DNA from 4 places in the Gordonia sp. McavH-238-E genome. Region 2 is predicted to be linked to each of the others. Evidence: predicted binding sites of a transcription regulator. Region 2 holds the regulator's gene; each other region holds the start of a gene.
What was found. The regulator LexA, encoded in region 2, represses DNA repair genes until DNA is damaged. The targets are predictions, from matches to a motif close to CGAACANNTGTTCG.

Region 1 (5,167 bases), on a different contig from region 2:
CACGCCATCGAGTTCCTCGGGCGCCATGTGGACGAACTCCGCCCATTCGGTGGCGATGACGACGACGTCGGCCCGGTCGCATGCGTCGCGCGCGGTGGCGGCGTACTGGAGACTCGGCTGCATGCGTCGGCAATTGTCCATCGCCTTGGGATCGAAGACGGTGACCGACGCGCCTTCGAGAGCCAGCCTGCTCGCGACGGCGAGGGCCGGCGAATCCCGGACGTCGTCGCTCTCGGGTTTGAACGCGGCACCGAGGACGGCGACGTTGCGGCCCAACACCTCGCCGCCCAGCGCCTCGTAGACCAATTCGACGGCCGCGCCCCGGCGACGCATGTTGATGGCGTCGACCTCGCGCAGGAACCCCACGGCGCGTGGCGCACCCATGTCGTCGGCCCGGGCGGTCAGCGCGCGGATGTCCTTGGGCAGGCATCCCCCGCCGAAACCGAGTCCGGCGTTGAGGAATCGGCGTCCGATACGGGGGTCATACCCGATGGCGTCGGCGAGCGTGTTGATGTCGGCGCCGGCGATCTCGGCCAGTTCGCTGATCGCGTTGATGAACGAGATCTTGGTGGCGAGGAACGCGTTTGCCGAGACCTTGACGAGTTCGGCCGTGGCCCAATCGGTTTCGATGAGCGGAACGCCGGTTTCGAGGATCTCACGGTAGATCTCGCGGATGACCTCGCCCGCCGATGATTCGGCGGCGGGATCGTAGGACGGATCGTCGAGCGACCCCAGACCCAGCACCAGGCGGTCCGGTTCGAGGGTGTCCTCGACGGCGAACCCCTCCCGCAGGAATTCCGGACTCCATGACAGCTCGATGTCGGCACCGGAGTGCGTCAAGACCGAGATACGCTGCGACAGTTCGGCACACGTGCCGACGGGGACGGTGGACTTCCCGATGATCAGGTGCTTGCCGCGCAGTGTGGGCACGAGTGAGTCGACGGCGGCGTACACATGCGACAGGTCGGCGCGATGCCCGCGCGGCTCCTGCGGGGTACCCACCCCGAGAAAGTGGACCGAGGCGTGGTCGGCGGCGGCGAGATGGTCGGTGGTGAAGCGCAGCCGTCCGGCGTCGATGTTCCGCCGGAGGATGTCGGAGAGACCGGGTTCGAAGAACGGAACCTCACCGGCCTGGAGACGCTCGATCTTGTGCGCGTCGACGTCGATGCCGACGACGTCGTGCCCGAGTTCGGCCATGCAGGCCGCATGTGTGGCACCGAGGTAGCCGCATCCGATCACCGTGAGCTTCATGAAGGCTACGGTTACCCACGCGGTGCGGCCGGTAACCATCTCCGCCGTGGCGGAGGGTGATCCGGTAGGTGAACTTCCGGTCGGCCCTAGTCGTTCTTCTGGAAGTTGAGGTACGCCTTCGACGGTGTCGGACCGCGTTGCCCCTGGTACTTCGAACCCACCGACGCACTGCCGTACGGCTCCTCGGCCGGGCTGCTGAGGCGGATGAGGCAGAGCTGGCCGATCTTCATCCCGGGCCAGAGCGTGATCGGCAGGTTGGCCACATTGGAGAGTTCGAGGGTGATGTGGCCGGAGAAGCCGGGGTCGATGAAGCCCGCCGTCGAATGCGTGAGCAGGCCGAGCCGGCCGAGCGACGACTTGCCTTCCAGCCGGCCGGCGAGGTCGTCGGGCAGTGAGCACACCTCGAGGGTGGACCCCAGCACGAATTCCCCCGGGTGCAGCACGAAGGGCTCGCCGTCGGCCGGTTCGACCAGCGAGGTGAGTTCGTCTTGGCGCTGCGCGGGGTCGATGTGGGTGTAGCGGGTGTTGTTGAACACCCGGAACAGGCCGTCGAGCCGGACGTCGACGCTGGAGGGCTGGACGAGGGCGGGATCGAACGGATCGATGGCGAGGCGCCCGTCAGCGATCTCGGCGCGGATGTCGCGGTCGGAGAGCAGCACGGTGTCGAGGTTATCGAACGGTCAAGGAGGATCTGCGCCGGTGTCGGTCGGCGCAGATCCTCCGCTCTCCGGCACCCCTGTTCTGCGCCGCCGGACATCGGCGCGCATCCGGTCGAGGATCGCGTCGGTGCGATGGGCATGGTTGGTCCGCGGCGTCGACGACGGATGCGAGCGGGGCGGGTGCCAGACGGCTCGGCCGGCGTCAACCCCTTCGGTGGCGATGGTGGTGGCCCACTGATCCACCCCGGTGCCGACCACTCGGTTGTGTGGTGGGCAGGCGGTCGCGAGGGTGTCGAGGTCGGTGGAGCCGTGGTGGGCGTCCCACTCGACTACATGATGGATCTCGCAGTCGAACGACGGCCGCGTACATCCCGGGAAGGTGCAGCCGCCGTCGCGGGCGACCGCGGCGATTCGTTGCGCGCGTGAGGCCAATCGTCTGGACCGTCCGAGATAGAGCACCTCACTGGAGTGGTCCCGGAACACCGCGAGATGATGCTGCGCGTCGGCGGCAAGGTCGATGGCGTCCTTGACGGGTAGGAGGGTTCCGGTCGCGGTCCGTGCCGGGTCGCCGGCCGCGTCGCGCAGCGCCGATTCGGTGATGGAGACGACAAGGTGTGGCGGCAGCCCGTGGTGCGAACCCCCGAGGGCGCCGGCGTCGAGCACGAAGCGCAGCATGGCCCGGAACGCGTCATGGTTGCGCTTCTCGGCCGAGCGCTCGTCGCGTCCGGCAGCGGCGGCCAGCGCGTCGGGGTCCGCGGCGGCGGGGTTCCCGGTGGGCGACTCGGGATCGGCGGGATTGTTCATCCCAGGAGCGGCCCACACCGACAAGACGACGTCGAGCATGGCGCGCGTCGTCGGGTCGAGGGTGGCGGTGAGCCGGGACATGAGCTGGGCGTCCTGCGGCCCGAGTTTGAGTCCCCGGTTGCGGGCGCGGTCGCGGTCGTCGGTGATGGTTCCGTCGGGGTCGAGGTGCGCCAGGATGCGGGCACCGAGGTCCCGGAGCGACGACGGGTCGTACTCGCGTGCGTAGTGCGCGAGAGTCGCTTCGGCGGCAGCCTTTTCGGCGGGGTCGACATGGGCGGGGATCTTGCGCATCACCTCGATGACGACGTCGACGTGCCGTCCCGAGATCTCGCCGTCGGCAACACCTTTGGCGGTCTCCGGGAACCGGGGTTCGAGCGGGACCCCTTGCGTGTCCGGAAACCTGCCTAAGGCCCAGACGCGATTCATCAGGCGGTTTGCCTCGCCGCGCCGGTTCAGCCCGTGGCAGAGGAAGTTGGAGACGGTCTGGCAGCCCATCTTCCGGTATGCCGACCGCTCGTCGATGTCGACGATGTGATCGGTGAACAGCGACAGCATGCGCCGTTCGGCGCGCTCGTGCTGGATCGCGACCTGGAGCAGCTCGGTCTCCGAGCAGTCCGAGGACGTCGTCTCGGCGATCTCGTCCAGCAGCGCATGCAGGCGCTCGTACTGGTCGATCAGAAGCGGTAGTGGTGCAGATGGCTCGGTAGAAGCCATGATTTCATCCCCCATCATCATGGCTTTACTCGAAACTACGTTCGAGACTACCGCTCAGCCGCCCTCCGCGCAACCCCTGTATGTGAGTAGTGCTGTGTCGCAACCGAAGCGGGTCCGGTGACTCCGTCTCATCGCCGGCCAGATGCAGCACTTCGTAGCGCCCAGCGCGACGATCCGCGACATCTGCGCGTCCCGACGACCGTCCCGGCCACCGGTTTGCTAGGCTGTCGATCGCGAGTCCAGCACTCGCACGCCGATGTAGTTCAATGGCAGAACATCAGCTTCCCAAGCTGAATACGCGGGTTCGATTCCCGTCATCGGCTCCATATCACCGCAGGTAGACCGGAGTTTCGCAACTTCCGCAACCCGGCACGGCGAGCCGCATGCCACACCTTTGCTACCCGCCGAGCGCCACCGCGCCACACCTCAGCTGGGCGCGCCTACATGTCTACCTGTTGAGATAATCTCCGTAGCATGGCCACAACCGACGACCACCCGGATTTCGAGATGGTTGAAGTCTTTCTGCTTGATCAGGTGTTTTCAACTGGCAAGACCCCTGAAGCCACCTACACACCGCGGATTGGCAACGACCCAGATGGCACCACCTTCGACGAGAAGTTCAGGGACAAGACTCTGCGGAGGACTGGTGGAGTGATGCTCTACGGCGTCAGCAAGTCGGGAAAGACCTCGCTGGTGGAGCGCGTACTTCCGGAGGGCGATGCGTGCTGGATTCAAGGTACTCGCATAACAAGCATCGACGACTTCTGGTCCACCCTTGCCCACCAACTTCAATTGAACGATAGATTCACTACTGAAGAGTCCGAGGACGAGAGCAAATCTGACACCGCGAAGGGCGAAGCCGGATTCCGCCCTGTCGCGATGGGATCGTTGTCATCCGAAGACAAGTCGTCGTCCGGATCGCGACGGACATGGTCGTACTCGACGGTCGTATCACAGCACGTGGAGGACCACTTAACCGCGAATCCTGTTCCTATTATCGTCGATGACTTTCACCATATCGACGCTCCAGTTCGCGAAGACATTGCGAAGGCGATAAAGCCACTCCTCAGGAAGACGTTCGTCGCCCTGATCGCCATTCCGTCCCACTCGTTTGACCCAGCGAAGGCCGCGTCCGATATTGGCGGAAGAATGGTCAAGTTCCGCGTTCCTGAATGGACAATGGGCGAACTGGTATCCATTGCCAACAGGGGCTTCGAGAAATTGCGACTAATCGACGAGAACGATCACGTCGCAACTGCGCTAGCCAAGAACTCCTTCGGGTCGCCCCATGTAATGCAGGAGCTGTGTTATACCCTTCTGAGTAAGAACAAGATACGAGAGTCCCCTCGCGAGCCGATACAACTCGATATCCCAGGGAACCTGGCCACCGTCGTGCGTGATGCCGCTACGGAGTCCGAGCCATTCGCATTCCAGGATATTCTTTCAGGTCGAAATACAAAAGGCGAGGCCAGGAAGCCTATCTCCCTAGTAGAGGGAGGCCATACCGATAGCTACGGCATCACATTGATGGCTATTCGCGAGTTAATTCCGCCCCTGAATCTGCGATTCAAGACCATTCGTGAGAAAGTAAGCGAACTGGCGGATCAAACCGTCGCTAAAGAGCGGATTGTGACCGCGCTCAGAGGAATGTCTGCGGTAGCTGATGACAAGAAGGGGAACGCCGATCCCATATTCAGCTACCGAGATGAAGTCGCTTATATAGAGGATCCCATGCTTGC
Region 2 (5,167 bases):
CGGCGTCGAAGAGCACGGAACCGCCGTCCGGCGGCAGGAAACGGATCGCCGCCCGGCCGATCGCCGTCTTCTGTTCGATCTGGCTCGACTCGCGCTCGTCGATGCCGAGCTCGCCCAGGGCGCGCATGACCTCGGCGCGCACGGCACCGCCGTGGACTCGCTGCAGATGTCCGGCACGCTCCAGGACGGCGAGGTCTCGACGAACGGTCTCGCTCGTGACGTCGAACTTCTCGGCGAGCGCGGCCACCGACGCCCGCCCGGCGACGCGCACCTCGTCGACGATCGCCTGTTGTCTCTCCTCGGCGTACACACCGCTCCGATCTCCGGTTCCGACCACCCCGCTTGTTGAGGCGTGTGGGATTGCATGTTGTAGTAATTGTGTTTACGCCTGTTTGTGTTGACAAGTCAAGCACTTTTTGTAACGGTGGTCACATCGGTAGTCGAGTGAGAGGCAAGACGATGGCGCAGATCCTGACAGGGACCCCGGTGGTCGGCGGACTGGCCCACGGTCCCGCGCTGTGGCCGGGCGAGCGACCCGATCACTCACCGGAGAAGCTCGGCGTCGGCGTGGAGATCCCCGAGGAGCGTCGTGCCGACGAGGTGACACGCTTCGCCACGGCGGCCGGCGCCGTCGCCTCGCGACTGCGTACGCGCGCCTCCCAGAACACCGGGGTGACCGCGGAGGTGCTCGCGGCGACCGCGGGACTCGCCGAGGACCGGGGGTGGATCGGGGCCGCGAGCGCGCTCATCACCAAGGGCGCCACGGCCGAGGCCGCTGCCGTCGCCGCGACCGATCAGTTCGCGGCGGTGTTCACCAAACTCGGCGGGTTGATGGCCGAGCGGGTCACCGATCTGAACGATGTCCGCGACCGCGTGCTCGCCGAACTGCTCGGTCTACCCGAACCGGGCGTGCCGACACCGCAGGTGCCCTCGGTGCTGCTCGCCGACGACCTCGCACCCGCCGACACCGCCGGTCTCGACCCGACGACCACGATCGCGCTCGTCACCCGGCTGGGTGGGCCGACCAGCCACACCGCGATCATCGCCCGGCAACTGGGGATCCCGTGTGTGGTGGCCGTGGCCGATCTCGCCGAGATCGGACCCGGCACAACGGTTCTCGTCGATGGGACGACCGGCCGGGTCGAGGTGGAGCCTGACGCGGAGACGGCGCGGGCGCGAGTCGAGGAGGATCGTCGGCACGCCGAGCTCGTCGCCGGGTGGACGGGTCCGGGGCAGACCGCCGACGGCATCGCCGTCTCGGTGCTCGCCAATGTCGCCGACGGATCGTCGGCGCGGGCCGCCGCCGGGCACCCGGTCGAGGGCGTCGGACTCTTCCGCACCGAACTCGCCTTCCTCGAACGCGCCGACGAACCGTCGGTGGACGAACAGGCCGCGATCTACCGGGAGGTCCTCGACGCGTTCGGCGGGCAGAAGGTGGTGATCCGTACCCTCGACGCCGGCTCGGACAAGCCCTTGAGGTTCGTGACCCACCCAGACGAATCCAATCCCGCGCTCGGTGTCCGTGGGGATCGAATCGCCCTGGCGCATCCCGAGATCCGAGCCCACCAGCTCGACGCGATCGCGCACGCCGCGTCGGGTTCCGACGTCGCGCCGTGGGTCATGGCGCCGATGATCGCCTCGCCGTCCGAGGCGCGCGCCTTCGCCGCGGAGGTCCGCGGCCGGGGCCTGGTCGCCGGGGTCATGATCGAGGTGCCCGCGGCCGCCATCCTGGCCGAGGCCGTGCTCGCCGAGGTGGACTTCGTGTCGATCGGCACCAACGATCTGACGCAGTACACGATGGCGGCCGATCGGATGTCGGCCGATCTCGCCGGATTGACCGATCCGTGGCAGCCCGCGGTGCTCAGCCTGATCGCGGGTGTCGCCGCAGCGGGTGTCCGCCAGGGCAAGCCGGTCGGGGTGTGCGGTGAGGCGGCTGCCGATCCGAATCTCGCCTGCGTGCTCGTCGGTCTCGGGGTGACCTCGCTGTCCAGCGCGCCGGCCGCGGCCGCCGCGGTGGGGGCTCGGCTCGGCGAGGTGACCGCGCAGGACTGCCGCGCCGCCGCCGACGCCGCGCTGGCCACGTCCGACCCCGCCGCGGCGCGAGAAGCTGCCGCGGCGGTGCTCGACCGTTCGGTCGGGGGAGAGGTCAGACTCGCCGCATCACGGTGACGACCTTGCCGAGGATCACGGCGTCGTTGCCCGGGATGGGATCGAACAGCTCGTTGTGCGGCATCAGCCACACATTGGCGCCTTGACGCTTGAAGGTCTTCACGGTGGCCTCGCCGTCGATCATCGCTGCGACGATGTCGCCGTTGTCGGCGACGTTCTGCTGCCGCACGACGACCCAGTCGCCGTCGCAGATGGCGGCGTCGATCATCGACTCGCCCACGACGCGCAGCAAGAAGAGCGAGCCCTCGCCGACCAGCTCGCGAGGAAGCGGGAACACGTCCTCGACCGCCTCCTCGGCCAGGATCGGGCCACCGGCCGCGATCCGGCCGAGGACCGGCACGAAGGTCGGCTCGGGCAGCCGGCCGGCCGGCGGGGTCTCCGGCGACGGCGATTCGCTCGGCGCGATGTTGACCGCACGCGGCCGGTTCGCATCCCGCTTGAGCAGACCCTTGCGCTCGAGGGTCCGTAGCTGGTGGGCGACCGACGATGTCGAGGCCAGGCCGACCTCGTCGCCGATCTCGCGGATGCTCGGCGGGTAACCGCGCTCGCGTACCGAGCGGCGGATGACTTCCAGGACCCCGAGCTGGCGCGGGGTGAGTGAGGCCTCGGCGGCGGCGACGTCGATGGGGGCCTCGTCGTCGGCTCCCCGCGCTCGGCCGCGCCTATCGCCGGTGTCACTCATGTTCGGTTCCTCTCGTCTTCGGAACGTGCTGGTAGATGGCCCGTGGGGATGTTCAGCCGCGTCCGAGCCTAGCGGAGTGCGACCTCCACCTCAAACATTTGTTCGATGTGTCGCGAGACTTTGTCGGTGCGCCGTGCTACAAATTCGAACATCAGTGCATCGAACATCTGATCGAAGTTCGAACACCGGATGCCAGACACCCGAACACCCGAAGATCCCGCACCGAACACCCGGAGGGCACCATGCGCACCGCCACTCTCGTCGCTCCCGTCCGTACCGAGCGTCCCGACACCGTCCGGGCGCGCACCGACCGCGCCGACCGTATCCGGACCCGGACCCCGCTGTCCGACGGTTCTCGGCCCGTCGACAACCGGCCGGCAGGCAACCGTCCGGTGGGCGGGTCGCCACTGACGCCACGCGTCGGCGGCACGCACTGCGGCTCCGCGGTGGGTGCCCGGGGCCGCGGGCCGGTCGGTCCGGATGCGGCGGTGTTCCGTCGCCGTCGCCGCACCGCCGTCGCGGTCCTCGCCGGCGTCGGCCTCGCGTTCGTCGTGTGGGTGTTCGGTGTCGTCGGTCAGAACTATTCGGACTCGATGACGCCCGCCGCGGTGAGCGCAGAGGTCGTCCACGTGCGCGCCGGGGATTCCCTCAGTACGATCGCCGGCCGGGTGGCGCCCGAGATGCCCCGCGACATCGTGATCGACGAGATCGTCGCGATGAACGATCTGCCGTCGAGTGCGCTGCAGGTGGGTCAGCCCCTGCTCACCCCCCGGTACCGCTGAGGCCGGGCGGTATCCTCGATGGCACAGGGGCCGGCCGAGAAGCGGCGGGGCGCACGGTTTCGGTGCGTTCCAGCGTCCCGCGACCTGCGTGAGGACACGATGCGCTGCCCCTTCTGCAAGAACGACGACACCAAGGTCATCGACTCGCGTGTCGCAGATGAAGGGCAGGCCATCCGACGGCGTCGCTCGTGTGTGGAGTGCGGGCGCCGATTCTCCACGGTGGAGAGCGCCGTGCTCGCCGTGGTCAAACGCAACGGGGTCACCGAGCCGTTCAGTCGCGAGAAGGTCATGCGCGGTGTGCGTCGTGCCTGTCAGGGCCGGCACGTCGCCGAGGACGCACTCGCGCAACTCGCCCAGCAGGTCGAGGACACGGTGCGCGCGAGCGGATCGGCCGAGATCCCCAGCAACGAGGTCGGTCTCGCGATCCTGGGTCCGCTGCGTGATCTCGACGAGGTGGCGTACCTGCGGTTCGCGTCGGTGTACCGGTCGTTCGACTCGGTGGAGGACTTCCAGCGCGAGATCGACGATCTGAAGTCGTCGGCGTCCGGTGGCGGACGTGTCGAGACCGCCACCACCGATCCCGTCTCAGCCGAGTCGGTCCAGAGCTCGTAGGACGCGCTTCTCCGACACGGGGAACGCGGTACCGAGACGCTCGGCGAACAACCCGACCCGTAGTTCCTCGACGAGCCACTGCGCCTCGTCGTCGACGATCGCCCGTCGGTGCTCAGGGACCTGTTCGAGCCGTTGGGCCCACCGCTCGACGACGCGATCGACGACCGCGACGCCGGCCTTGTCGCGCGCGGCGGACGCGGGCAGCGCCTCGAGACGTGCCCGCGCACCGTCGAGGTACCGCGGCAGGTTCTCCAGATGCCGCCGTGCGGTGGCTGCCACGAAGCCGTCGAACACGAGATGGTCGATCTGCTCGGCGACGTCGTCGGCAGCCAGCGATCCGGCGTGCCGGTCGATCGCCGCGCGGACCGGCGCCAGCCGTTCGAGCGCCGCGACGGCGAGCGAGAAATAGTCCGGGGCGGCCTCGGCGACGCGCGGCCTGATCCGCTCGAGGAAGGCCGAAAAGGATTGTGGCGAGCGGACTGCCGCCAGCTCGGCGTCGGCGACACCGATGGTCGCGTCCCGGATGGCCCGTCGAGTGCAGTCGGCGAGCAGTGCCTCGATGTCCGCATAGGGACTCAGGCTCAGGGCGAGTCGTTCGGCCGGATCGAGTGAGCCGGCGAGGCGTTTGGACAGCGGGGGAATCGCCAGTTCGAGCAGGGCGACGAGCCCGCGACGACGGAGACGCTCGCGGGCGTCGGGGGAGGACGCGTCCACGACGATCACGCCACGCGGGCGGCCCTTGTCATCGGCGACCACGTCGATCGTCGGGTAGCGGGTCAGCCGCTGCCCGGCGACGTCGACCGTCGTCTGTTCGGGGAGCGTGCCGATCCCGTCGGCGGTCCAGGCCCGGTACAGAGTGCGTGACACCGTTCGCGGCGCCGCGGGCACACCCTTCTGCTGGAGCTCGGACAACGAGTCCGCG
Region 3 (5,167 bases), on a different contig from region 2:
TGCCGGCGCCACCGCGTCCGGGCCGAGCGAGTCCGACCCCACCCCGTCCCACGCGACCATTCTCGATGTGCGGGTTCAGTTCTCGTACCGGGGGAACACCGGAGTCGGCTTCGGCAGCGCGGTACCGGGTTCCAACCGGGTGGCGGCTGCGGTGAACTGCCGATCGTCGCCGACGACGAGGAGGTCGAGGATCTTGTTGGACGACTCCGGCATGACCGGTTGGCTCAGCAGCGCGACGATGCGCACCACCTCGGCGCAGACGTAGAGAACCGTGCCGGTGCGGTCGAGGTCGGTCTTGGCGAGCTTCCACGGTTCCTGTGCCGAGATGTACCGGTTGGTCTCGGCCAGCGTCGACCAGAGCGCCTCGAGCGCCAGGTGGATGGCCTGGTTGTCGATGTGGGCGCGCGCGATGTCGAGCAGGGAATCCGCACGTGTCAGCAGCGCGGTGTCGGTGTCGGTGAACTCGCCCGGTGCCGGCAGGGTGCCGTCGAAGTACTTGCCGATCATCGACAGGGTGCGCTGCGCCAAGTTGCCGAATTCGTTGGCGAGGTCGGCGTTGATGCGGGACACGATCGCCTCCGCCGAGTACGAACCGTCCTGACCATAGGACACCTCGCGGAGGAAGAAGTAGCGCACCGGGTCGAGACCGAACTCGTCGATCAGGTTCTCCGGGTCGACGACGTTGCCGACCGACTTGCTCATCTTCTCGCCCTTGTTGAACAGGAATCCGTGCGCGAACACGCGCTTGGGCAACTCGATCCCGGCGCTCATCAGGAACGCGGGCCAGTAGACGCAGTGGAATCGGATGATGTCCTTGCCGATGATGTGCAGGTCGGCAGGCCAGAACCGCGCGAAGGTCTCCGGGTCGTCGGCGAAGCCGACGCCGGTGAGGTAGTTGGTCAGGGCATCGACCCACACGTACATGACGTGTTCGGGGTGTCCGGGTACCGGGACGCCCCAGTCGAAGGTGGTGCGCGAGACCGACAGGTCGGTGAGGCCGCCCTTGACGAAACTGATGACCTCGTTGCGCCGGACGTCGGGACCGACGAACTCCGGCCGGGACTCGTAGAGCTCCAGCAGTTTGTCCTGATACGCCGAGAGGCGGAAGAAATAGGTCTCTTCCTCGGTCCAGGTGAGGACATGCCCGGTGTCGGTGGCGACGCGGTCGCCGGACTCGTCGACCCGGGTGTCGGCCTCGGCGTAGAACGTCTCGTCCCGGACGTCGTACCAGCCCGAGTACTTGTCCAGGTAGATGTCGCCGCGGTCGCTCATCCGCTTCCACAGTTCTTCCGAGGCGCGCTTGTGGTCCTCGTCGGAGGTGCGGATGAAGCGCTCGAAGCTGGACCCGAGGCGTTCCTGCAGCGACTGGAAACGGTCGGAGTTCCGCTTCGCGAGTTCGGCGGTGGGGATGCCCTCCGCGGCGGCGGTCTGCTGCATCTTCTGCCCGTGGACGTCGGTGCCGGTGAGGAACCGGACGTCGAACCCGTCGAGCCGCTTGAACCGCGCGAGCGCATCGGCGGAGATGTACTCGTAGGCGTGCCCGATGTGCGGAGCGCCGTTGGGGTAGGCGATCGCGGTGGTGATGTAGTACGGGCGTCCCTCGCCGTGGGATGCGCCGGACGGATCGGGGCTGGTCAGATCGGGTGCCATAGTGCCCAACAGACTACCGACCGGCCGGGACGGCACCCAATTGCGGTCCAGACGTTTCTGGTCGGCGCTGGGTCGATCCTGCGCGCGGCGCTGGGTCTCCGGAAGGCTGCGGAGGCCGCGGGAGCTGCGGAACGGTCACCACCAGCTCGCTGACCATCGTGCTGGTCCATGAACGGGCTCATGCGCCGACCCAGGTGCAGAACCATGCAGCGTCCGAGGTGGCGAGGGCCAGACCCGCGTGGTGGCGGCACACACGACCGAGACGGTGACGGCTGAGGCGACCGGGACGGCGGCGACTGACGCGACCAAGACCGCGACGACTGATGCGTCAAGTAGCGCGTCGAGTAACGCGGATTCGTTGCGGTCCATCTCCCGAAGATCCAGGAGACGGACCGCAACGACGCCCACGCCGTGCTCGGCTTTCACACTGTGGAGTTGTCAAGGAACGCCGCGACGGTTATGCCGTCAGGATCTGTGGTCGTGAGGTGTTGTCGTGTCGGCTGCTCGGTCCCGTCTGAGATGGATTGTCCGGCAGCGCGTGCGGTGACGCAGGACCTACACGAACACGTCGTCGAGTCGCATCGTGCGTCGGTTGTAGGCGGGCCGCGGGCGGCGCTGAGGGTCGATGTCAGCAGGCGGGATCAGCCAGGGGTGGCGGTCATATCCCATCGTCACTTCCCAGCCGTGGTGATGTACCTGGGTGTGGCAGCGTTGGCAGAGCAGGCACCCGTTGTCGAGGTCGGTGGGGCCGCCGTCCACCCATGGCACGATGTGATGCACCTGCGTATGTGCCGCGGGCGCACCGCATTTGATGCAACACAGGTCACGGACCGTGATGGCCTTTCGTAAGTGGGACGGGAAGAGCCGCCTGCTCGTCCCCATCTGTAAGGGCACGCCTTCCCCGTCCAGGACGATCTCGCTCACAAGGGCGTCGCACGCGAGTCGCTTGGCGGTGGTCTGCGACACCGGACCGACCCATGGCAGTCGCGCCGGATCTTTCGCATCGGCCGGGATCGTCACCAACAGCTGGGTTCGAGGCGAACCGCTGGTGTCGAGGGTCGCTCCGATCGCCGCCTGATCCATCAACAACTCGAAGCCGTCGGCCCACCGCTGCTCCCGCGTCCGTCGATCCTCGCTGCCGTCGGGTTCGGGTCGCGGGCAGGATCGTTCGTCGATCATGGACAGGAACTTCTCACCGACCACAGCGGTGAGGTCGGCCTTGATCTCCACACGGCCATCGTCGGTGATGCGCGAGTTCACCACGTTCAGCGAGGCGTCCTCGGCAACCGGGATGGCGTCGTCGGCGGTGTCGGCGTTGCGGTGGGCGATGGTGCGTGCGTGGTCGGCGATCTCGGTGGGGGTGGCACCCGAGAATGCTTGAGCCAGCAGCTCGGACTCATGCGCCGCCCGGTCCTCGTCGGAAAGTCCTGTGGGTGTTTGCTTCTCGATGACGGTCAGGCCGCGGACAACCGCGTCGACGCATTCGCTCGCCAGATGCCCGTCGGAGGCGCAGTCGCCGAGCTTCGGCAACGAGTCGATCCGCTCTCCGATCCGTATGCTGCGGTGAGCGACAGCCGGCGCGAAACCCATCTCGATCAGCACCCCGCGTGTGGTCGACCCCACCTTGTCTGCCGCGCCGGTCGCTTCGAACGATGCTGCGTGCACGGCGATCTGATGACCGACGACGTTGTGCAGCAACCGAAGTTCGTCCAGTCGGTCGAAGATCTCCCGGCCGGTCGGGTCGGTGGGTGGTTCGAGGGTGATCACGAAGTCTCGCATCTCGGCGATCGGGGTCATGCCACCAAGGTACTCGACAATCCGTTCGAAGACGAGCAATTTCCACAACTACATCGAGTCAAAGATGTTCTACGACAGCGATTTTCACATCAGAACCATCAGTGGACAGGAGCACCTTCGGTGAACCGCAGTGAACCGCAGTGAACCGCGGTGAACAGAAGTCCCACGAGTCACACAGTTTTCGTCGACTTGTTGAGCTATCAGCCCTGCGGCCGCCGATCGAGCAATACGGTCGCGGTGCGCGCGACCATTTCGTCGGCGTCACCGGTGCACGTCCGCAGCGCCGAAGCTGCTGCGGTCCCCGGTATCTCGGCGAGAGCCTGCACCAGGCGCGATCGAACGGACGCGTCGGGGTCGGCACCCAGGCGGTCGACGAGCAGGTCGACGATCCGCTCGCGGTGGGCTTCGTGGCCGGCGAGGACCTCGGCGGCCTCGACATCGCGGTCGCCGGCACCGATGAGCTCGACCAGGGCATCGACCGCGACCGCGGCACCGCGGCGTCCGAGGGTCAGGGCAGCGGTGCGTCGGACGGCGGGATCGGGATCGGCGAGCAGTCCCTCGAGAACCGACGTGACCTGTGTGGTCTCCTCGATCGCGGCGAGCGCGGTGACCGCCCGGCGTCGAACAACCGGATCGGGGTCGGCCGCACCGTCGACGAGGCGGTCGACACCGCCCGGTCTCTGCGCGAGCGCCCACCGAAGGGCACCGGCGACGTTGGGATCGGGCTCCTTCAGGAGTGCGTCCGCCAGCGAGTCCCCGGACACCCTGACCTCGCCGGCCAGCATCGCGGCAGTCTGACGATCGGCCGCGTTGTCGGACTGGACGGCACGGAGCAGTCTGACCACTCCCAGCACCGCGGACCACTCGGTGGGCCCGGCACCCCGCACGTCCTGTAGACGCGCGAGGAGCTGGGCATCGGCAGCCATCCTCGCCTCGGTGTCGTCGATGAGGCGGTCCATGAGCGTGTCCGGTGCGAACCCCGGCTCGTCGAGCGCGCGGCCGACGTCGCGCAGCGAGAGTCCGAGCGATCGGAGGCTCTCGACGTGCATGAGCCGCTCGAGGTCGGCCTCGGAGTACTCCCGGTAGCCGCCGGATGTCCGGCCGGTCGGTCGCACGAGTCCGAGTGAGTCGTAGTGGCGCAGCATCCGGCTGCTCAAGCCGGTCTGCCGCGCCACCTCGCCGATCAGCACCGCTACGTTCCGTCGTTTGTTTCGACGGCCGAATCGTCGTCGGGGACAGGGCTGGTCGTCGGCGCGACGAAGTCCGACGCAGCGGCGAAGTCACTGTCCGGGTCGTCGATCAGCCGTTCGGTGGCCACGACGTGTGCGCGCACCGCGCGGTTGCCCCGCTGTTTCGCGACGGCAAGCGGTCCGGCCGTGGCGTCGCCGAGTCCGGCCAGGGCACGGCTGAGACTCCGTCGGACGTCGGTGCTCCCGCGGCCGAGTTCGCCGGCCAGTTCGTTCGCGAGCCAGGCCTCCCGGCCCGCTGGGACCAGGACGGCCGCGGTCCGCCAGGCGGCGCGAGCCACCTCGTCGTCCGCATCGTGCAGGAGCGCGGGGGTGATCGACGTCCACGCCGACCGGTCACCGATCTTCGACAGGGTGTGTAGCGCCTGTGCCCGCGCCTGCGGAGACGCGGACGCCAGCTCGGGAATGAGGCCGGGCACCGTCAGTTCGGCGGGCAACCGCGTCAGGGCCCAGGTCAACATGTCCCGCACGAA
Region 4 (5,167 bases), on a different contig from region 2:
ACGCGGTACCCGGCCGGCGTCCGGCCGGACGGCACCACCAGACCGATCTGGTCGTAGTGATGCAGGGTGCGGACGCTGACCCCCACCAGCCCGGCGACGACACCCACGGTCAGATCGCGGACGTTGTCGCTCTCGGTGCGCTTTTCCTCGCTCACGGCACCTACCCTGCTGCCTGACGTCGCGTGAGGGTCAAGTGTGGGGGGTTCGGGCTGTCGTCGGGTTCACGGTGCGAAGCCGATGACCGTGGTGCCCTTCTGACAGGCGGCGAGGACGCCCTCGAGTTGCGACGGCGCGCAGGTCCAGCCGGCGATCGACTGCTGCTGGCCCGTGGTGATCTTCGGTCCGTACTGGGTGGCGATGGTGCGCGCCGAGTCGCAGGCCACGTCGCCGGCGAGCACCATGACCCGCAACGAGCCGTCGGGGCCGGGGATCGTGCCGCAGGAGGTGTCGGAGTCGTCGGATGCGACTGCGCTGGAGGTCGGCGTCGGCGACACGGGCTTGCGACCAGGGACCACCGGGGGCGACGTGGCGGGTTGTTCGGCGGACTGCGGTACGGACTCCGCAGCGCCGGCCTGGGTGGTCGACGAGGCGGTGGTCACGTCCTGTTCCGCGCCGCACGCCAGGAGCGTCGACATCGCCGCGGCGAGTCCGACGGCCGTCGCGGCGACCTTGATCGTTCGGCGAGGGCGGCTCGTGGTGGCACCGGTGGGACGAGTTCTACGCGACATGGTTCCCCACGGTAGCGAATGGGGTGGCGCGCTCCGAACAGGTCGTCGCCACCCGCGCCGGTTTGGGCGGGCGGGCTGGACCTGCGAAGATGCAGGACGTGAGCAGTACCGGAACCGAACTCGCCGACCCCACGTACGCCATCGGCACCACCCTGCCCGGCACCCGCGGGCGCACGGGGACGATCACCACGCCGCACGGGCCGATCCACACCCCGGCGTTCGTGCCCGTCGGTACCAAGGCGACGGTCAAGACGGTACTGCCGGAATCGATCTCGGCCCTCGGCGCCCAGGCGGTGCTCGCCAACGCCTACCACCTGTACCTGCAGCCGGGTCCGGAGATCATCGACGCCGCGGGCGGGCTCGGCGCGTTCATGAACTGGCGAGGACCCACCTACACCGACAGCGGCGGATTCCAGGTGATGTCGCTCGGTGCGGGATTCAAGAAGGTCATCTCGATGGAGGCCACCGGCACCCCCGACGACGACCTGACCGCCAACGGCAAGGAACGGCTGTCGCGGGTCGACGACGACGGGGTGACCTTCAAGTCGCACCTGGACGGCTCGACGCATCGCTTCACCCCGGAGGTGTCGATGCAGATCCAACACCAGCTGGGCGCCGACATCATCTTCGCTTTCGACGAACTCACCACGCTGATGAACACCCGCGACTATCAGGTGAATTCGCTGGAGCGGACCCGGCTGTGGGCGATCCGGTGCCTCGACGAACACAATCGGTTGAGCGTCGAGCGCGCTCATCGGCCGCAGCAGGCCCTGTGGGGTGTCATCCAGGGTGCCCAGTACGAGGATCTGCGGCGCAAGGCAGCTCGCGACCTCGTCGCCCTCAGCGAGGCGGATCGCGGGGCCGGCGGAAAGGGGTTCGGCGGCTACGGCATCGGCGGGGCGCTCGAGAAGGACAACCTCGGCACGATAGTCGGATGGGTGAACGACGAGCTGCCGGAGGACTCGCCGAAACACCTGCTCGGGATCAGTGAACCGGACGACATCTTCACCGCCATCGAGAACGGGGTGGACACCTTCGATTGTGTGTCGCCGACGCGGGTCGCCCGCAACGGTGCCATCTACTCACTCGACGGCCGGTACAACGTCACCAACGCCAAGTACCGCAGCGACTTCCGTCCGCTCGACCCCGAGGTCGAGAACTACACGTCGCAGTACAGCCGCGCATATCTGCACCATCTGTTCAAGGCGAAGGAAGGACTCGGCCCGACCCTCGCCACACTGCACAACGTGTCCTTCATCGTCACGCTCGTCGACCGGGCCCGCGAGGCCATCGAGAACGGCACGTACACCGAGTACCGCGACGAATTCCTTCGCCGCTATTACGGGGCGTCGCGCGACGCATGACTTCGCCCACCGCGTCGGTGACGGCGGTGTTCAGAAGGGCGGTGGGTTGGCGTCGTTCCAGCGTTTCTCGGCACGCTGCTGGCGTCGGAAGTCGTTGTCGCGCAACTGTTTCAGTTGGGCTCGTGCGGGGTGGTCGGGTGGCCGTCTCGGGGCGAGTCGGTTGAACAGGTCCCGCCCGCTGAAGGCGTTGCCGACGAACATGTGCCCGGTGGGTGTGGTGAACCAGGCCGTCAGAAATTCGTCCTGGTGGTCCTGCCAGCTGGTGAAGGTCTTGATGCGGTGGTGGAACCGGCACAGCGGTTTCAGATTGCGCGCATCAGTCGGTCCGCCGCGTCGTGGGTCGGTGTGGTCGAACGGGTCGGTGTGATCGAGGTCGATCTGCCAGACCGGGGCGTTGCAGCCGGGGAAGGTGCAGCACAGTTCACCGGCACGCACCAACGCCTGCAGTCTTTTTGATGGGGTGTATCGGGACGCCGGGTCGGTGGTTGCCACTGGCGGGCCGGCGTCGGCCGGTGCCGGCTGGATGTAGGTGCGTCGGGCTTCGGTGAGGAGTGTTCGGGCCGTGTCGGCGTCGACGATGCCGAGCCGGTCGAGGAACGCGGGGTCGTCGTCGAGGCCGATCAGCGTCGACAGGTTCACCACGATGTGAAAGGTCGCGCGCGGAGCCTGTGATGGCGACGGGGAGGCGGTCGACCCGGGCGGGTCGGCGACTGGTGCCTCGTCGACACGACGTGTGTCGTCGATGTTCTGAACCGCTGCGTTGTCGGATTCGGTTGCGGCATTGGTGCAGTCGTGGCACTGGCAGGCGATCGACGTTTGGCTGCGGGCTAGTGCTTTGAGGGCGTCGGCGCGGCGCTCGGGCAAGGTTCGTGGGTCGCCGGCGTGGACGTCGCCTGCCATCGACGAGAGGCGGGCATCGAACTCGGCGGCGTCGGCGTCGGGGAGCGTGCCGGAGATCCGGGACTGTCCGGGCGTGAAGCGGTCGGGGGTGACGGTCACCTTGCGGCCGGTGTGTACGCGCTCGTTGCGGCGGCGGATCGCATCGGGTGCCCATGTCGCGACGATCGCGTCGACCATGGCGGTGAAGCGGGTGGTGGACATCGGTGCTCGGGCGAAGATCGCTTCGGCGAGGTGGGCGTCGACGGTCTGCATTTCTTCGTCGTCGGTGATCAGTTCGGTGCGCTTGAGGGCGATCAGGAAGCGGCGCTTGTCTATTCGACCGCAGGCGAGTGCGTGTCCGGTGAACGCGAGCCGGTAGCGCAGTGCGTCACCGGCGAAGATGAGTTCTTTCGCTTCGGCCGGGGTGACCGTGAGGGTGGCGCCGACTTCGGCGATGGCCTGTTCGAGGCCGGTCGGACCGAACTGCTCATACGGGTTCTCCCCGGCGGCCACGCGCGCCGACAGGGCGCCGAAGGCTTCGATGGAGTCGAGTTCGCCGGTGTGCACCTCAGCGCGCCGCTGGGTGTAGTCCATTTCGCGTTCGTCGTGAATGAGACTGGCAACGGTCATCATTCGATACGCAGACGCGGCCGCCAGGCCGGCGCAATGACTCAAGACCTCGACGAGTTCGGCGGCGGAGAGTTCATTGTCGGGACGAAGGCGCGGTTCGACGGAATGCTGTGATGGGTCCACCGATGTGGTGGATCCGGCCCCCGCCCCCGATGACATGACTCCACTGTACTCGAATATGCGTTCGAGTCAAGGGGATTCCGCGGGTTTTGGCTACGAGTTGACCAACGTCGAGACCGCTCCGCGGGTGCATCATCAGGCCACTGCGAAATCGCCGGACGCACAACAGGATCGATGGGTTCATCAGTAGCCGCCGCCTGAGCGTTGAGTACGGCCAGCGTGAAGCGAGACCACAGAGACGGCGGATCGAAGCCCTGCTGGCGGCGTGTACCTCGAGGCGGGATCAACACTCCCGGGCATGGCCAGATCGGCGCTCTAACCGATGAATAGGAGCCCCGCGCCAGTCGCACTGGGCATGGTGTCGACGGACCGGTAGAGAGACCAGACAGTGACTTGGGTGGCTGTCAGGACAGGCACCCCAGCGACATCTTCGAGGGAGGAGGTCAGATGGTCGGTGTGCAGGGCAGTTTCCGGGAGTAAGACGGCCTGGGCTCGGGGGTGGGCGGCCTTGGCGACCAGGTCGATGATCTTGGCGTCCCCCCACTGAGCGGGGTCCCGATCGGTGCGGGCGTTGGCATCGACACGATGGACGACATCCACCCTGGGTCGGCTGACGTGGTCGATGAAACTGTCAGTGAAGTGCGGCGGATACACCGATGCCACACTGACGCTGATCACGCCAAGGTGGGTGATGGCGTCCTGAAATCCTCGCAACGTCGAAGTCTCTGCACTCTGGGCAGTCGTTTCGATCGCTTCAAGTTGGCGGCGATGCTCGTTTGCACTCCGCAAGAAGCTCGCCGAGGTGACCGCCAGCGCAACAGCCTCATACTGTCCCGCCGATCCGCTCAGCGCCTCAGCGATGACTGACGGGTCGCCCAACTGCGCCACGGTGACTGCCAGCTCGTCGTCTGACATTGAGCCGAGCTCAGAATGGGTGCCTGTTGGCCACGACAACTCCACGACTCCGAGCGTTGCGCCGGGCGCCGCTCGGCTCAGCAGGCTTGAGAAGTCCCGTGCATCAGCGTTCGCCGTGGGAAACAGCAGACCGAATCGCACCGGAGTCGTCGTCATCACCTCACCGTCGCCTTGTGGCCGTCGAGCTGATACCGGGGCTGTGTTGTGCATGCCACGATGGCGAGGTGCGCAAAGAAGGAGCCGTGTGGAACCACAACATCCACTACTACAACAAAGCCCTCGACGCGGCGCCGACGAACACACGCGCTGCTCTTGACGTGGGCACTGGTGATGGACTCCTGGCGATTCGTCTCGCTGAGAAGTTCCCTGAGGTCACCGGTATCGACTCGGACGCCGAGAGCATCGCCCGTGCTCGGTCGAGCGCCCCGGCCGATATCACCTGGATTACCGGGGATGTTCTGACTTACAAGCTGCCCGAAGCTCACTACGACCTCGTGGTCGCCGTCGCCACCGTTCATCATTTCCCGGAGC

Region 1: a site for LexA is predicted at 3,459-3,472, ahead of MHN80_RS09965 (HNH endonuclease signature motif containing protein). Genes of this name have one in related genera too.
Region 3: a site for LexA is predicted at 3,462-3,475, ahead of MHN80_RS22340 (HNH endonuclease signature motif containing protein). Genes of this name have one in related genera too.
Region 4: a site for LexA is predicted at 3,775-3,788, ahead of MHN80_RS12640 (HNH endonuclease signature motif containing protein). Genes of this name have one in related genera too.

Annotation. Positions count from the first base shown of each region.
Region 1 covers NZ_JAKRFE010000006.1:19,691-24,857, reverse strand. The annotation lists gene MHN80_RS09975 (UDP-glucose/GDP-mannose dehydrogenase family protein) at 1-1,251, opposite strand, end outside; gene dcd (dCTP deaminase) at 1,338-1,910, opposite strand; gene MHN80_RS09965 (HNH endonuclease signature motif containing protein) at 1,932-3,428, opposite strand; tRNA gene MHN80_RS09960 (tRNA-Gly) at 3,681-3,754, shown strand; gene MHN80_RS09955 (hypothetical protein) at 3,903-5,167, shown strand, end outside.
Region 2 covers NZ_JAKRFE010000015.1:61,211-66,377, forward strand. The annotation lists gene MHN80_RS20620 (DeoR/GlpR family DNA-binding transcription regulator) at 1-310, opposite strand, end outside; gene MHN80_RS20625 (phosphoenolpyruvate--protein phosphotransferase) at 460-2,169, shown strand; gene lexA (transcriptional repressor LexA) at 2,147-2,851, opposite strand; gene MHN80_RS20635 (LysM peptidoglycan-binding domain-containing protein) at 3,094-3,633, shown strand; gene nrdR (transcriptional regulator NrdR) at 3,733-4,245, shown strand; gene hrpA (ATP-dependent RNA helicase HrpA) at 4,219-5,167, opposite strand, start outside.
Region 3 covers NZ_JAKRFE010000019.1:7,818-12,984, reverse strand. The annotation lists gene MHN80_RS22350 (aminodeoxychorismate synthase component I) at 1-60, opposite strand, end outside; gene metG (methionine--tRNA ligase) at 76-1,650, opposite strand; gene MHN80_RS22340 (HNH endonuclease signature motif containing protein) at 2,206-3,447, opposite strand; gene MHN80_RS22335 (HEAT repeat domain-containing protein) at 3,648-4,637, opposite strand; gene MHN80_RS22330 (HEAT repeat domain-containing protein) at 4,640-5,167, opposite strand, start outside.
Region 4 covers NZ_JAKRFE010000007.1:224,126-229,292, reverse strand. The annotation lists gene MHN80_RS12655 (MerR family transcriptional regulator) at 1-155, opposite strand, end outside; gene MHN80_RS12650 (hypothetical protein) at 222-728, opposite strand; gene tgt (tRNA guanosine(34) transglycosylase Tgt) at 818-2,092, shown strand; gene MHN80_RS12640 (HNH endonuclease signature motif containing protein) at 2,123-3,760, opposite strand; gene MHN80_RS12635 (hypothetical protein) at 4,037-4,792, opposite strand; gene MHN80_RS12630 (bifunctional 2-polyprenyl-6-hydroxyphenol methylase/3-demethylubiquinol 3-O-methyltransferase UbiG) at 4,810-5,167, shown strand, end outside.